DNA from 2 places in the Alicyclobacillus sp. CIJ1 genome. Region 1 is predicted to be linked to the other one. Evidence: riboswitches for the same ligand, from Rfam matches in the RefSeq annotation. Region 1 holds a riboswitch; the other holds the start of a gene.
What was found. A riboswitch is a leader RNA that binds a small molecule or an ion and turns the genes downstream of it on or off. The one in region 1 is predicted to bind FMN.

Region 1 (7,161 bases):
CCGCACCACGTCACGCCGGTGAGCCTTTGGAGCCTCGTATTTCTCGCGTTTTTCGCGACCGCCGCGGCCTATTTGATCTGGATTTTCGTCCTGCAGGATCACGACGTGGCGAGCGCGGCCATCACGCTGTATCTGCAGCCCGTGTTTGGCGTCCTGATTTCGGTTGTCGTCACTGGGGAACGGCCGTCTGCGCTGTTTTACGCCGGTGGCGCGATGATCCTCCTGGCGCTCTTCCTCGGTCAACACCGGGGGCAGGCGAAGACGGTCACCGCGTCGGAAATGGAGCGCGCGTCGACGTGACGGTGCTGCTCCATGTCGCCGGTTTTCAAACCCTTCAGACGCGAGTAGAATAGAGCCAAATTTGCGGGTTTCGTTGACCGATATGGATTACAACGGGCGGGTCTCGAGCATGTCGGACACCTTCACATCCATCGTCGTGACGGCGAGTTCGGTCGCCATCGGTTGGGCGGCGTCACACCTGTCAGTCGATACCGTCTACGTGACTTGGGGGCCCGTCACAGCCCTCATCGCGCTGGCCATTCTCATGGCGCTTCGCCAGTGGCTCCGTGGGCAATCCGCCATCTCATCCGCCGCCGCAGCAGACCCTCCTTCCGTGCCGTGAAAAGGAGCGAGCGCAAAGGCGCTCGCTCCCTGTGCCTTCTTCAGAATCCCGAGAGCACGATTTTGCCAATGGTCCTGCCGGATTCGATCTTCGCATGCGCCTTCCGCAGATTCTCCGCATTGATGGGCGACAGGTGTTCCGTCATGGTGCTTTGAATCTCGCCCGCGTCGACGAGATCGGCCACTCGATTCAGGATGTCGCGCTGCCTGGCCATGTCCGCCGTCTGGTACCGCGGCCGCGTGAACATCAGTTCCCACGCGAACGTCACGCTCTTGCCAAACAGGAGTTCCAGATTGAGCAGCGTGCTCGTCTCCACGATGGAGCAGATCTTGCCCTGTGGCGCAATGACGTCCGCCATTTGTTCCCAGTGCTTGTCGGTGGCGTTGAGGCACAGGATGACGTCGACGTCGCGGAAGCCGAGCGCCTCGAGCTGCGGCCGGAAGGGGCGCGTGTGATCGAGGATGTGGTCCGCGCCGTGCCGCAAGGCCCATTCCTTGGTCTCCGGCCTGGACGCCGTGCCGATGACCGTGAACCCGGCGCGCTTGGCCAACTGGGTCGCGATGGAGCCCACGCCGCCAGCCGCGCCGATGATGAGCAGCGACGTGCCGCGATTCGCGCCGGGGTCGAGCGAGAACCCGAGTCGATCCTCCAGCGCTTCCCAGGCCGTCAGACTCGTCAGCGGGAGTGCGGCGGCTTCGGCAAAGCTGAGCGCCTTCGGCTTGCGGCCCACGATGCGCTCGTCGACGAGGTGGTACTCCGCGTTCGTGCCTTGCCGCACGTTGCTGCCGGCGTAAAACACCTCGTCGCCTGGCTTGTACCACTGGCACTCCGGCCCCGTTTCGACGACAATTCCAGCGGCGTCAAAGCCGAGGATTTTGGGCGTGGATTCCACCTTGTCTTTTGGCGCGCGGATCTTTGTATCGACGGGATTCACGGAGACAGCCTGGATCTGCACCAACAAATCGCGCCCTTGCGGGCGGGGGCGCTCCACCTCCAGGTCCAGCAGGCTCTCCGGATCCGAGATGGGCAGGTATCGATACAGGCCCACCGCTTTCATCTTCGCCACAGGCATCGCCTCCTCGTAAGCTAGGATCAAACGCGTACCACTCACAAAGAGTTATACACTTCCCTTTCGTTCAACGCAAAATCCCGCAAAATCGTCCGGGGATTCGGTATACTCGAACTACGAATTTGTTCAAGCGCGGCGCGTGATTGCCCGCCGCTTCTGGGGAGGAGATGTCGTGCAGGGTTCGGAAGTTCAAGGATTTCGCCGGTCGCTCGGGCTTCGCCAGGTGCTCGCTATCGCCGTGGCTGCCATCTCGCCTACCACGTCCGTGTTTCTCGTCTACAACACGGCTCTGTTTCAGGCGGGCACGGGCGTGTTCTGGGCCTTTCTCGTCGGCGCCTGCATCGCGCTGTCCATGGCGTTTTGCTACGCGGAACTCGGGTCCGCATATCCCGGTGCGGGCGGTGCGTACCGCATCGTGCAGCGCGTGCTGGGCGAGCCGTTTGGCTTCATCGCCGTCTTTCTCTTTCTCGTGCTCGGCGTCGTGATCACCGCGAGCATCCTCGTGTCCGCCGCCTCCTACCTGCACGCGCTCATCCCGGCGCTCCCGGTCAACTGGACGGCGGTCGCCATGATGGCCCTCGTCACCTGGCTTTCGCTGGAGCGCATCGGCGCAACGAGCGCCGTGGCGACGGTGATGCTCGTGCTGGAGCTCGTGGTCATCGTCGCGTTCACGGCGCTGGCGTTTGCGCACGCGCAGCATCCGCTCGCGTACCTCGGGCGCCTCACGTATCCCATCCGGGTCGATCACGCCCCGCAGTCCGTGAATGGGCAGGACCTTCTAGCCGCGGTGGTGCCGGCGCTGTTTGCGTTCAACGGCTACGATTGGCCGCTCTACTTCGCGGAAGAGACCGTCGAGACCCGTCGCGTCCTGCCCCGCGCCGTCCTTTTGGCTGCCATCATCAGCGTGGTGGTGGAGGTCCTGGCGGTCATGGCCGCCACGCTCGCCGTGCCGCAGACGTCGTTCACCGTCATCCCATCGTCCTACTTGCCACTCGTGTCCATCGCGCAGTCGGCCGCGGGCCAGGCCGGGGCCACCATCTTGCTCGTCGGCGTCGTGATCGCCATGTTTGACACCGGACTCACGGGCAATTTGGCCTACGCGCGCATCTATCTGGACGCCGCGCGGGACGGGAGTTGGCCAGGCCCCGTCAACCGATTCTTCGCGACTATGAATCGGCGCGGCGTGCCGAAGTGGGGATTTGTGTTGCTCGGCGTGGGCAACGCGCTGTTGTGTTACTTCACGTCTTTGAACAACCTCATCACCTTCACCGGCGTGATCATTGTCACCATCTATTTGCTCGTGGCGGTATCGGCCATCGTGCACCGCGTGCGCCGCGGATCGGCCCAGGCGCCGTTTCGCATGCCGCTCTGGCCGCTTCCGCCTCTGATTGCGCTCTGCGGCGTGGGCTTGTCGCTCGTCGAACAGGCGCCTGGCGATCTCATCCGGACGGCCGTTCTCGTCGCCATCGCGCTCGTGTACGCGTTCGCCTATCTGCAGCGGCGCCGGGACTTGCGATCCGGCCGCGAATCGTCCATGATGGAAGACAACAACTGAATCCGGAACGCAACGCGCAATCCTTCGGGGCAGGGTGAGGCCAAAAGGCCAATTCCCGATCGGTGGTGATCCGAGCGCACGACTCGGTCAGTCCACGAGCCGAAAGGCACGAACTGGTGAGATTCCAGTACCGACGGTATAGTCCGGATGAAAGAAGGATGGCGGCGCGTTGGCGCACGTCGTGCGCTTTCGCAGCTTGCCGAGACTCTTTTGCCCATTCGCCCCTGATGGTCAGGGGCTTTTTTCATGGGCGGATAAGGGGAGATGGCCGATGACCGAAGACGAGCGGTACATGCACATGGCGCTTGAGGTGGCGCGCCTGGGCGAAGGCCAGACGTCCCCAAACCCGATGGTCGGCGCCATCGTCGTGAACGGCGGGCGGGTGGTGGGCCAAGGCGCACACCTGATGGCGGGCACGCCGCACGCGGAAGTGCACGCGCTGCGCATGGCGGGGGAGGCGGCGCGAGGCGCGACGCTCTACGTCACGCTCGAGCCGTGCAATCACCACGGCAGGACGCCGCCCTGCACGGACGCCATCCTCGCCACAGGCGTTCGGCGCGTGGTGGTGGCCACGTTGGACGTGGATCCGCGCACGGCCGGGCTCGGCGTGAAGCGCCTGCAGGAGGCCGGGATCGAGGTGACGGTCGGCGTGCTCGAAGCGGAGGCGCGCGAACTGAACCGCCACTTCTTTCACCGCGTCGAGACCGGTCGCCCGTACGTGGTGTACAAGGTGGCCATGACGCTAAGCGGGCACGTGGCCGCATCGAGTGGCCACAGCCAGTACGTGACCGGACTCGCGGCGCGCGAGGACGTGCATCGGCTGCGGCAAGTCATTCCGGCCATCGGCGTCGGCGTCGGCACGGTCCTCGCGGACGATCCCGAGTTGACCGCGAGGGATCTCGCCACGGGGACAAGGCGAGATCGTCAGCCGCTTCGCGTGGTGTTCGACACGCGGCTTCGCACGCCGCCGACCGCGCGGCTGTTGGCGGCGCCCGGGCGCACGCTTCTCCTCACGTCGGAGCGCATGGCCTCCGCTCCGGCCGCGAGGCGCCTCGCGGAACAGGGCGACGTCCGCATCGCGCCGGTGGCCGAGCGGGACGGCCACCTGGATCTGCACGCGGCGCTTTCGGCTGTCGCGGCGGAAGGGGCGAATGCCCTTCTGGTGGAGGGCGGGCCCACGCTTGCGTCAGCGCTTCTTCAGAGCCGGCTCATCGACGAGGTGCGCGTGTATGTGGCGCCCAAGCTCCTCGCCAGCGGGTTGCCCGCCTTCGCGGGCGCTTTCACCCAGTCGATGGCCGAGGCCGTTCAACTTCACAGCGTGAGGAGCGAATGGCTGGGTGACCATCCCGTCCTCACAGGGCGAATTCACTATCGTGAGGAGGTGTGAGCATGTTCACCGGACTTGTGGAAGGAACTGCGCGCCTCGCGGCGGTATCTCGCCACACCGGCGGGGCCACCTTTACGTTGGAGGCGCCGTTTCTCATGGACGACCTGCGGGTCGGTGACAGCGTCGCTGTGAACGGAGTCTGCCTCACGGTGGAGACAGTGGGCAGCGGCTTGTTCACCGCCACGGCGGTCCCCGAGACGCTGCGACGCACCAACCTCGGGGGACTTCAGCCGGGCGGCCGCGCGCACGTCGAGCGCGCCATGCGCGCCGACGGGCGGTTCGGAGGTCACATCGTGACCGGGCACATCGACGGGATTGGCCACGTGACGGACGTGTATCCGGACGGGGAGGCACGCGTGCTTGTCATTCGCGTCGATCCGTCCCTCGCGCGCTACATGGTGGACAAGGGATCCGTGGCCGTCGACGGCGTCAGCCTCACCATCATGCGCGCGGAAAAAGACAGGTTCTCGGTGTCCATCATCCCGCACACCCAGGCGGTCACGCGGTTTGGCGAGATCAGCACGGGTGAGACGGTCAACATCGAGTGCGACGTGATCGCCAAGTACGTGGAGAGGCTCTTGATGTACCGCGGCGACGCGGGCGCGTCGGGCGGCATCGATGCGGCGTTTCTGGCGCGGCACGGGTTTTTGCGATAAGAGGGGGCGTGGAGCATGAACACCATCGAAGAGGCGCTCGAAGATTTGCGCCAGGGCCGCGTCGTCATTGTCGTGGACGATGAGGACCGCGAGAACGAGGGAGATTTCGTCGCGCTCGGCAGCCGCGCCACGCCGGACGTGGTGAATTTCATGATCACGCACGGCCGGGGACTTTTGTGCGTGCCCATCACCGAAGCGCGCGCCAAGCGGCTCGGCCTTGAAGCGATGTATGAACGAAACACGGACAACTACGGTACCGCCTTCACGGTGTCGGTCGATCTCGCCACCACCCACACCGGCATCTCGGCCTTCGAGCGGGCCGAGACCATTGCGGCCATCGTGTCGGAGGACACGGGCCCGGACGACTTTCGCAAGCCGGGCCACGTGTTTCCGCTCGTCGCCAAGCCCGGCGGCGTGCTCCGCCGTGCGGGTCACACCGAGGCGGCGGTCGATCTCGCCCGCCTCTGCGGGGAGCCTGAGGTCGGCGTCATCTGCGAGATTCTGAACGAAGACGGCACCATGGCGCGCCTGCCGCAGCTCGAGCAGGTGGCGGAGCGTTTCGGCCTGAAGCTCATCACCATCGCGGATCTCATCGCGTACCGCAAGCGAACGGAAAAGCTCGTCCGCCGGGCGGCCGAAGCGGAGCTGCCCACGGCGTATGGCCACTTTCGGGCCGTGGTGTACGAGAGCGAGATCGACGACAAGGAGCACATCGCGCTCGTCATGGGCGATGTCTCCGACGGCGAGCCGACGCTCGTGCGGGTGCACTCCGAGTGCCTCACGGGCGACGCGTTCGGATCCCTGCGCTGCGACTGCGGGCCTCAGCTTCACGCCGCGCTGCGCCAGATAGCGCGCGAAGGCAAGGGCGTCTTGTTGTATCTGCGCCAGGAAGGGCGCGGCATCGGCCTCTTGAACAAAATCCGGGCGTATGCGCTGCAAGATCAGGGTCTCGACACGGTGGAAGCCAACCACCGGCTCGGCTTCGCCGACGATCTGCGCGACTACGGCATCGGAGCGCAGATTTTGCGCGATCTCGGCATCCGCAAGATGCGCCTTTTAACGAACAACGTGCGCAAGATTAAAGGCATCGCGGGGCACGGGCTCGAGGTCGTGGAGCGCGTGCCGCTCGAGGTGGACCGCAATCCGTACAACGAGGCGTATCTGCGTACGAAGCGGGACAAGTTGGGGCATCTGCTCAACCTCTGAGAGAGCGCGATGCCCGTTCGAGAGAGGAGCATGACACGTGCGCGTGTATGAGGGGAACTTCATCGGACAGGATTTGCACATTGGCATTGTGGCGTCTCGGTTCAACGAGTTTATCACGAGCAAGCTGGTCGAGGGCGCTCTGGACGCGCTCAGGCGCCACGGCGTATCCGAGGAACACATTGAACTCGCCTGGGCGCCCGGCGCCTACGAGATTCCAGTGGTGGCCCGCTGGATGGCCGAGTCCGGGCGCTACGACGCGGTGGTGGCGCTGGGTTGCGTGATCCGCGGCGCCACCGCGCACTTCGATTACGTCGCGGGCGAGGCGGCGCGGGGGATTGCGCAGGTCAGCCGCGACACAAGCGTTCCTGTGATGTTTGGCGTGTTGACCACGGATACCCTCGAGCAGGCCATTGAGCGCGCCGGCACCAAGGCCGGCAACAAAGGCGCGGAGGCTGCGCTTGGGGCCATCGAGATGGCCACTTTGCGGCGGGCGTTGCGCGCCTAGGGCGGACGATGCCATCCGGGTGCGTTGCGTGCCGCGCTTCCGCGAGGGCGCTCGGCGGGTTCGCGAGCGCCCTCTGTGCAAGGCGTTGAGCCGTCTCATCCGAGGGTCTGGGAAGCGCCGGCTCGCGCGTTCGGGAGTTGCTGCGCCATCGAGGCGCGATC
Region 2 (7,161 bases), on a different contig from region 1:
TGGGATTGGGAACACTTCACCGTGGAAGACATGGCGCGCGGCATGATTCAATTCGCGAATGGGGCGACGCTCGTCATCGAGTCGGCGTTCGCGGCGAACGTGAAAGAGCGCGACGTCATGAATGTGAAGCTGATGGGCGATCTCGGCGGCGCCAACGTCTTCCCGCTCGAAATCTACCAGGAGAAGCACGGCGCGCTCATCGACGTCACGCCTGCGTACTTGCCGGAAATCTCGCCCTATGAGCGCGAGATCCGCCGCTGGGTTGACGCGTGCCTGACGGGCGAGCCGCCGCTGTCCACGGCCGAGCAGGGGGTCAAGCTGCAGCGCATCTTGAACGGCCTCTACGAATCCGCGGAGCGGGGCGAACCCGTGAAGCTGTAGGCCGGGATAGGAGGAATCGGGATGCCGAAGCGTTCGATTCGAATCGGCATGGTGGGCTATCAATTCATGGGCAAAGCCCACAGCCACGCGTATCGAGACCTGGACTTCTTTTTCGACGAGCTCCCCGTCACGCCGGTGCTGCAGGCCATCGCCGGGCGGAGTGAGGAGCCGCTTCGGCGGGCGGCCGAGGCGTACGGCTTCGCGTCGTACGAGACGGACTGGCGGCGGTTGGTGGAGCGCGACGACATCGACGTGATCGACATCGTGACGCCGAACAACGCGCATGCCGAGATCGCCATCGCCGCGGCGGAGCACGGCAAGCACGTGATCTGCGAGAAACCGCTCGCCATGACGGTGGACGAGGCGGTCCGCATGCGCAACGCGGTGCAGGCGGCAGGTGTCCGTCACCTCGTGTGCCACAATTACCGGTACGCGCCGGCTGTACAGTTCGCGAAGCGGCTGATCGACGACGGGCGCCTGGGGCGGATCTACCACGTGCGGGCGCAGTATCTGCAGGACTGGATCATGGACCCCGACTTTCCGCTCGTGTGGCGCCTGCGCAAGGACGTGACGGGATCGGGAGCGCTCGGCGACATCGCGGCGCACATTCTGGATCTCGCCCGGTTTTTGGTCGGCGAAATCCGCGAAGTCGCGGCTTGCATGGAGACGTTTATCAAGGAGCGGCCCCTGGGCGAGATGGCCGGCGGGCTTGAGGCGAGAGCGTCTGGCGGCACGGGGCGCGTCGACGTGGACGACGCCGTGGCCTTCCTCGCCCGCTTCGACAACGGGGCGATGGGCGTGTTCGAGGCCACGCGGTTTGCGGGCGGGCATCGAAACGGCAATCAGTTCGAGATTAACGGCGAGAAGGGATCTCTTCGCTGGAACCTCGAGGACATGAACTGGCTCGAGGTCTACTTCCACAGCGACGAGCCGGGATTGCAAGGGTTCCGCCGCATCAACTGCACGGAACCCTTGCACCCGTACGCGGAGCGGTACTGGCCCGCGGGGCACATCATCGGCTACGAGCACACGTTTTTGAACCTGTTTGGCGCGTTTTTCAAGGGCTTGGTCGAAGACCAGCCTGTGAAGCCCGACTTCGAGGACGGCGTTCGCAATCAATGTGTGTTGGAGGCAGTCGAGAAGGCCGCGGCGTCGAGGTCGTGGGAAAACGTGGAGTACCGCTGAGCGGACGGCCTTGCACGGACTTACGAATTTGCAGTACAATGGCGACAAGTGAACAGGAACCTTCGGGGCAGGGTGAAATTCCCGACCGGCGGTGATGGCCTTTGGCCTAAGCCCGCGACTCGCCACGTTGTGGCGACGGATTTGGTGAGATTCCAAAGCCGACGGTAAAAGTCCGGATGGGAGAAGGTTCGCGGTGGTCGCAGCGCGCAGGTGCGCCGTCATGGCTGTGAGAGACAGCCTTGCGGTGTGCGCTCGTGGCGTGCGCCGTGTCTTGTTGCGGTCCAACAGCCCCGGGGGACGAAGGTTCCTCGGGGCTTCGCGCGTTTGCGGCACCCAGTTCTCCATGTGCTCCCAGGGTTCCTCCGGAGAAACGATAGAACGCGGAGGGACGCCCTGTGAAGGACTTATCCACTTCGTCTCGTGCGAGCAACCACGGTTCGCTCTGGCTCATCGCGTGCGGAGCCGCGCTGTGGGGGCTCGACGCGCTTTTCATTCTCGCGCTTCAGCACTGGTTCACGTCGATTGAAATCGTCTGCTTCGAGCACGTGTTGCTCGCGCTTTACGCGATTCCGGTGCTCGTCCGCAGGCGGCGGGAATGGCTGGAGCTCGGCGCCGCGGATTGGCTCGCCGTCCTGTTTGTCGCATGGGGCGGCTCGGCCGTGGCCTCCATCCTGTTCAACGTCGGGCTCGCCGTGGGCATCCGATCCGACGCCGTGAATGAGGTCCTGCTTTTGCAGAAGCTTCAGCCGGTGTTCGCGCTGTTGTTGGCCGCCATCGTGCTGGGCGAGCGGGTCCGGCGCGCGTATTGGCCGTGGTTCGCGGTGGCTCTCATAGGCGCGTACATCCTGACCTTCGGCTTGACATGGCCCTCCTTGACCCATGCGAGCGCGCGGGCCGGCTTGTGTGCGCTCGGGGCGGCGTTTCTGTGGGGCGGATCCACCGTCATGGGCAAGCGCGTGATGCGCAAGGTTTCGTTTCCCACGATGACGGCCCTTCGCTTCGGATCCGCGCTGCCGCTTCTCGTGGCGCTCACCCTCTTCGGTCACCCGAACTGGTCCCGGGTGGCAGACGGCTTGGGGCACTGGGCTGTGATGGGCAACCTGATCTACCAGACGGTGGTGCCGAGCCTGCTCAGCCTGTTGGTGTACTATCGGGGGCTTGGAGGCGTCAAGGCTTCGTACGCCACGTTGGCGGAGCTCGCGTTTCCGGCCACGGGACTCGCGGTGAACGCGCTATTCTTGCATCAGACGGTGCATGCGGCCCAGTGGGTGGGCTTTGCGCTCGTGTGGATGGCGGTGTACGCGCTCTCGCGCATGGCGGATAGCTCGGATCTCGGTGAGCGGAGCGTTCGGGAGGCGTCGGCGGGCACGGCGGCCTGAGCGGAAGATGTCATCGTCCGCCGGTCCATGCACGTTCCATCGAGGAAGGGCGAGTATCGAGAGAAAAGGCGGCGGTTCTCCCTTGAGGAGATCCGCCGCCGCTGACTACAACAGGCCCTTCTTCCAATGCCACTTGTCCGTGATTTCCTCGCCTCGATGCACGATGGCCCGAGACACGTGCGAAATTCTGTGCCACGCCGCGGTGCCAAGCGCCTTCGAGTATCGGCCGTGATCGCCCGCGAGGCTCACGAAGCTCATGAGGAGGAGCGCGAAACTCAGGCTGAGGGCGGTGAGCCGTTTGCGCCGCACATACCGCTTGGCCGAGATAGGCTGCAAGTCCTCCTTGGGCTGCGCGGGAAAGGCAATAATCTGCGCGCTCCTCACAGGCGGATGTGTCGAGGCTGGGCTGTCATCAGTCGCGTCCTTAGGTTGAAACATGGTGATGAGCTCGCGAAACTCCGCGACATCGCGGCGACACGCTGGGCACGTGGCGAGGTGGCGTTCGAATCGCTTCTTCACCAGCTCGTCTTTCAGTTCGTTCAGCGCGTAATCGACGCAATAGGAACAGATGGACGGGTTGTCCAAATGGTTCTCACCCTCTTGACGGAATCCATACCCCATCGTTTTTCAGTAAACCACGATCCAGCGCGATTGAGAAGCCCTTTCTTCGAGTCGCCGTTCAAGGTACAGTGAAACTGGCAACGGCATTCAAAGGGAGGGCGCATATGGCAAGCATTGTTTCCACCAAGCCGCTCAGCGCGGCGCAACGCGAGAAGCTGTCCCGCTTCGGCGACGTGGCTTGCCCGCAGGAAGGTCAGCGGTTCTCGCAGGCCGAACTGTTCTCTGCGCTTCACGACGCCGTGGGGCTCATCACATTCGGCACGCGCGTCGACGAGACGCTCCTCGAACAGGCGCCGCATCTCAAGGTGGCATCCACGGCCTCCGTGGGCTATGATCATTTCGACCTCGCCGCCATGCGGAGGCGGCGCATCCTCGGCGCACATACGCCGCATGTGCTCGACGACACCGTCGCCGATCTCGGCATGGCGCTCATGCTCGCAGTGGCCCGCCGCATTGTCGAGTTGGACGCCTACGTCCGCAGAGGCGACTGGAAGAAGGGCGACGAAGAGGTCCTCTACGGCGTCGACGTTCATCACCGGACGCTCGGCATCGTGGGCATGGGCCGCATCGGCCGCGCGCTCGCCAAACGCGCGAAGTTCGGATTCTCCATGAACATCCTATACCACGCGCGATCCCGCCACGACGACGTGGAGCAGGCGTTCGGCGCGCGCTACGCGGACCTGCCGGATCTCCTTCAGGCTTCAGACTTCGTGGTCTTGCTGACGCCACTCACACCGGAGACCGAGAACCTCATGAACCAGGATAGATTCAGGTTGATGAAACCAAGCGCCATCTTCATCAACCTTTCTCGTGGAAAGACGGTGGATGAGGACGCATTGGTTCAAGCCTTGCGCGAAGGTTGGATCCGCGGCGCTGGGCTCGACGTGTATCGCCAGGAGCCCATTCCGCCTCACCACCCCCTTCTGTCCTTGCCCAACGTGGTCTGCGTGCCTCACATCGGCTCGGCGACGCAAGCGACGAGAACCGCCATGCTCGATCTCGCCATCGACAACTTGATTGCCGTGCTAGAGGGCCGGCCGAAGGATGCGTATATCGTGCCGGAACTGAAAGACCTGGAAGAGGAGGGATCGACATGTGGCCCGTAAAATGTAAGCCGGTCGCCATGGAGCGGATCTGGGGCGGCGATGAGTTGAAGCCGATGTTTGGGGTAACGACGGATCGCCCCATCGGCGAATACTGGGTGATCTCCGCACATCCGAACGGCATGAGCGTGGTGGATGGCGGTCCGCTCGATGGCAAGACGCTGCAGGAGTTGGTCGAGATCTATCCGGAAGCCTATCTCGGCCAGCACTCGCCCCAGAAGCGGTTTCCGCTGCTCGTCAAGTTCATCGAAGCCCACGATGATCTGTCGGTTCAGGTCCATCCGGACGACGCCTACGCCGAAGCCCACGAGGGCGACGCCGGCAAGACGGAGGCCTGGTACGTGCTCGACGCTCCGCCGGACGGGCGGGTGATTCTCGGCCACTCGTTCCCCGACCGGGAGACCTACCTTCGCGCCGTGCGGGAGGGCCGGGTGCGCGATTACTTGACCTATCGCCCCATTCGGAAGGGCGATCTCGTCTTTGTGCCGTCCCGCACGCTGCACGCGTTGCTCCGGGGCACCAAGGTGCTCGAGGTTCAGCAGACCTCCGACGTGACGTACCGCGTGTACGACTGGGATCGGGTCGATGCCAACGGCAAACCGCGCGAGCTGCACATCGAAAAGGCGGCGGACGTGATCGCCTATGGCACAGAGCCGCCCGAGCCGAAGCCGATGGCGGTGGTGGACGAACCCGGGTTTGAAATGGTGCGACTGGTGTCGTGCCCGTATTTCACGATCGATCGCGTCCGCGTGGCGCAACGAGCCGCCGAGATGGAACAGGGCGTGCGGGGGAATCCGGACTGCGCGATGGTGGTGGAAGGATCGGGGTACCTTCGCTGTGTCGCGGAGGGCGAGGAGATGCGCCTGCCCGTGAAGGCGGGGGATGCGCTCGTCATCCCGGCGGACGTGCCTCGGTACGCGTGGGAGGCGGACGAGGCGCTCACGGTCATCCGCGCGTTCTACGGCTCGTCCGGGCCGTAACGGATCTGCTCATACGCGCGGAGTAGGGCCGGATCGCCCGGATCCCGAAGTTCGTCGGGCAGGCGGCCGACCAACGAGCGGATGGTCTCGGCTCGTGCGAGGGTGTGCCCTGTGCGGTGCCAGGCGCGCAAGCGCTGCTGCATGCGGACGCGCACGGGCTCGGATGTGGGCACTAGCCGAAACCCATCTTCAATTCGCCTCTGGGTGATGCGCGAAGGAACAGCCTCTGGGGCGCGCGAAAGCTCGCGGTTTCGAACGAGCCCGCGCGCCATCCACCCTAGCGCCACGAGCAGGGCCACGGCGACGGCGGCTGCGGTCAACACGAGCGGCAAGGGGACGGCCGTGTGCGCCGCGGCCGCGGGCTGCCGGAGCCCGAGCGGCGGGTGGTTCGCCGCGGTCGGCCTGCCTGTCACGGCGCGTGGTCGAGCGATTCGGGGCAAAATGGCCACGAGCACCGCACCCGCTGCGACCAGGCCGGCCGTTGTGATGGACAGGCGGACGACCGCCTTGAGCAACCGGACAGGCACGTCGCGGAAGGCCACGGCGAGCGCGATGGGCGCAAACCATGCGCCTTCCAAGCGCGAGCCGTAAGTCAGCCGATGCGCGGCCCGCGCCGTCGCCACGGCTGCGAGCATGGTGAGGCACGGATAGGCTGTGGCCACGGCTTGCCCTGCAGGGGTCGGCGCGGCCAGCGGTCGTACGAAGACGAGGTAGGTCACCCAGCCCGTCACGACGATCCCGGTCGCGGCGCGAACTAAGCCGCGACTCGCGAGGGCGATGTCGCCGTAGGTCGCGAAGGGGAGCCACAGTGCTGCGGCGAGGATGGACGCAGCGATGCCTGCGGCGAGCCAGCTCGGCCGGTGCAGGGGAACAAAGCCCGCTGCGCTGCACACCGCTCCTGCGGCGGCGCCAAGGGCAGCGGCCTGTGGAGCGGGGCGCCGCGCCGCGGCGGCCGCACAGGCGCTCGACGCCCATGCCGAAACGGTGAGCCAGATGAGGTCCCCGAAGTCACCCGAGCGACTCCAGAACAAGCTCGCGATGGCCCACGCGGCCATCATCCCTTGAGATCCACTCATCAACGCGCGAAAGGTGAGAGGCGCGTCCGCGAGGCCGATGTACGACCGCCTCCCTGATTGAACGGTGCCGCGATTACCTGTTCGCATCGTGTGAAGCCTCCACGGTTGCGTCTTGACGATCTTCTTCCGCGGATGGACGGGCCGAAATCCATGTGACCTGAACCCCAAAACGGGACGTCCAGCTTTTTGCGGCGCCCTCTGCGCGTGGGCTCAGGACAATCCAGTGCCGCGGCGACGAAGGGGATCGCGACAATGCGGTCGCCAGCGCGTCGAGATCGCACGTCGCGATGGGCTGGGCGTGCGCGAGCAGGGATGCGACGCCCTCTGCAGAGAGCCACGCGATGGTCGCCCGCTGCCGATTCCCACAGGCGGCGTTGGTGGCGAAATCCACGCGCCCGCCGCCGCGTGTGAGCCACTGCGCGATGGCGAGCGCCTG

Region 2: another riboswitch for FMN. It lies ahead of AC27E8_RS01680 (DMT family transporter); the one in region 1 lies ahead of ribD (bifunctional diaminohydroxyphosphoribosylaminopyrimidine deaminase/5-amino-6-(5-phosphoribosylamino)uracil reductase RibD).

Annotation. Positions count from the first base shown of each region.
Region 1 is NZ_BAAJPH010000143.1:136,295-143,455, forward strand. It holds gene AC27E8_RS13665 (DMT family transporter) at 1-300, shown strand, start outside; gene AC27E8_RS13670 (hypothetical protein) at 410-622, shown strand; gene AC27E8_RS13675 (zinc-binding alcohol dehydrogenase family protein) at 663-1,694, opposite strand; gene AC27E8_RS13680 (APC family permease) at 1,864-3,246, shown strand; FMN riboswitch at 3,263-3,409, shown strand; gene ribD (bifunctional diaminohydroxyphosphoribosylaminopyrimidine deaminase/5-amino-6-(5-phosphoribosylamino)uracil reductase RibD) at 3,518-4,633, shown strand; gene AC27E8_RS13690 (riboflavin synthase) at 4,636-5,289, shown strand; gene AC27E8_RS13695 (bifunctional 3,4-dihydroxy-2-butanone-4-phosphate synthase/GTP cyclohydrolase II) at 5,305-6,495, shown strand; gene ribH (6,7-dimethyl-8-ribityllumazine synthase) at 6,533-7,000, shown strand; gene AC27E8_RS13705 (cold-shock protein) at 7,160-7,161, opposite strand, start outside.
Region 2 is NZ_BAAJPH010000063.1:41,279-48,439, forward strand. It holds gene AC27E8_RS01670 (Gfo/Idh/MocA family protein) at 1-381, shown strand, start outside; gene AC27E8_RS01675 (Gfo/Idh/MocA family protein) at 403-1,566, shown strand; FMN riboswitch at 1,621-1,758, shown strand; gene AC27E8_RS01680 (DMT family transporter) at 1,962-2,945, shown strand; gene AC27E8_RS01685 (anti-sigma factor family protein) at 3,051-3,530, opposite strand; gene AC27E8_RS01690 (2-hydroxyacid dehydrogenase) at 3,671-4,672, shown strand; gene AC27E8_RS01695 (type I phosphomannose isomerase catalytic subunit) at 4,660-5,649, shown strand; gene AC27E8_RS01700 (hypothetical protein) at 5,628-6,812, opposite strand; gene AC27E8_RS01705 (DUF58 domain-containing protein) at 6,799-7,161, opposite strand, start outside.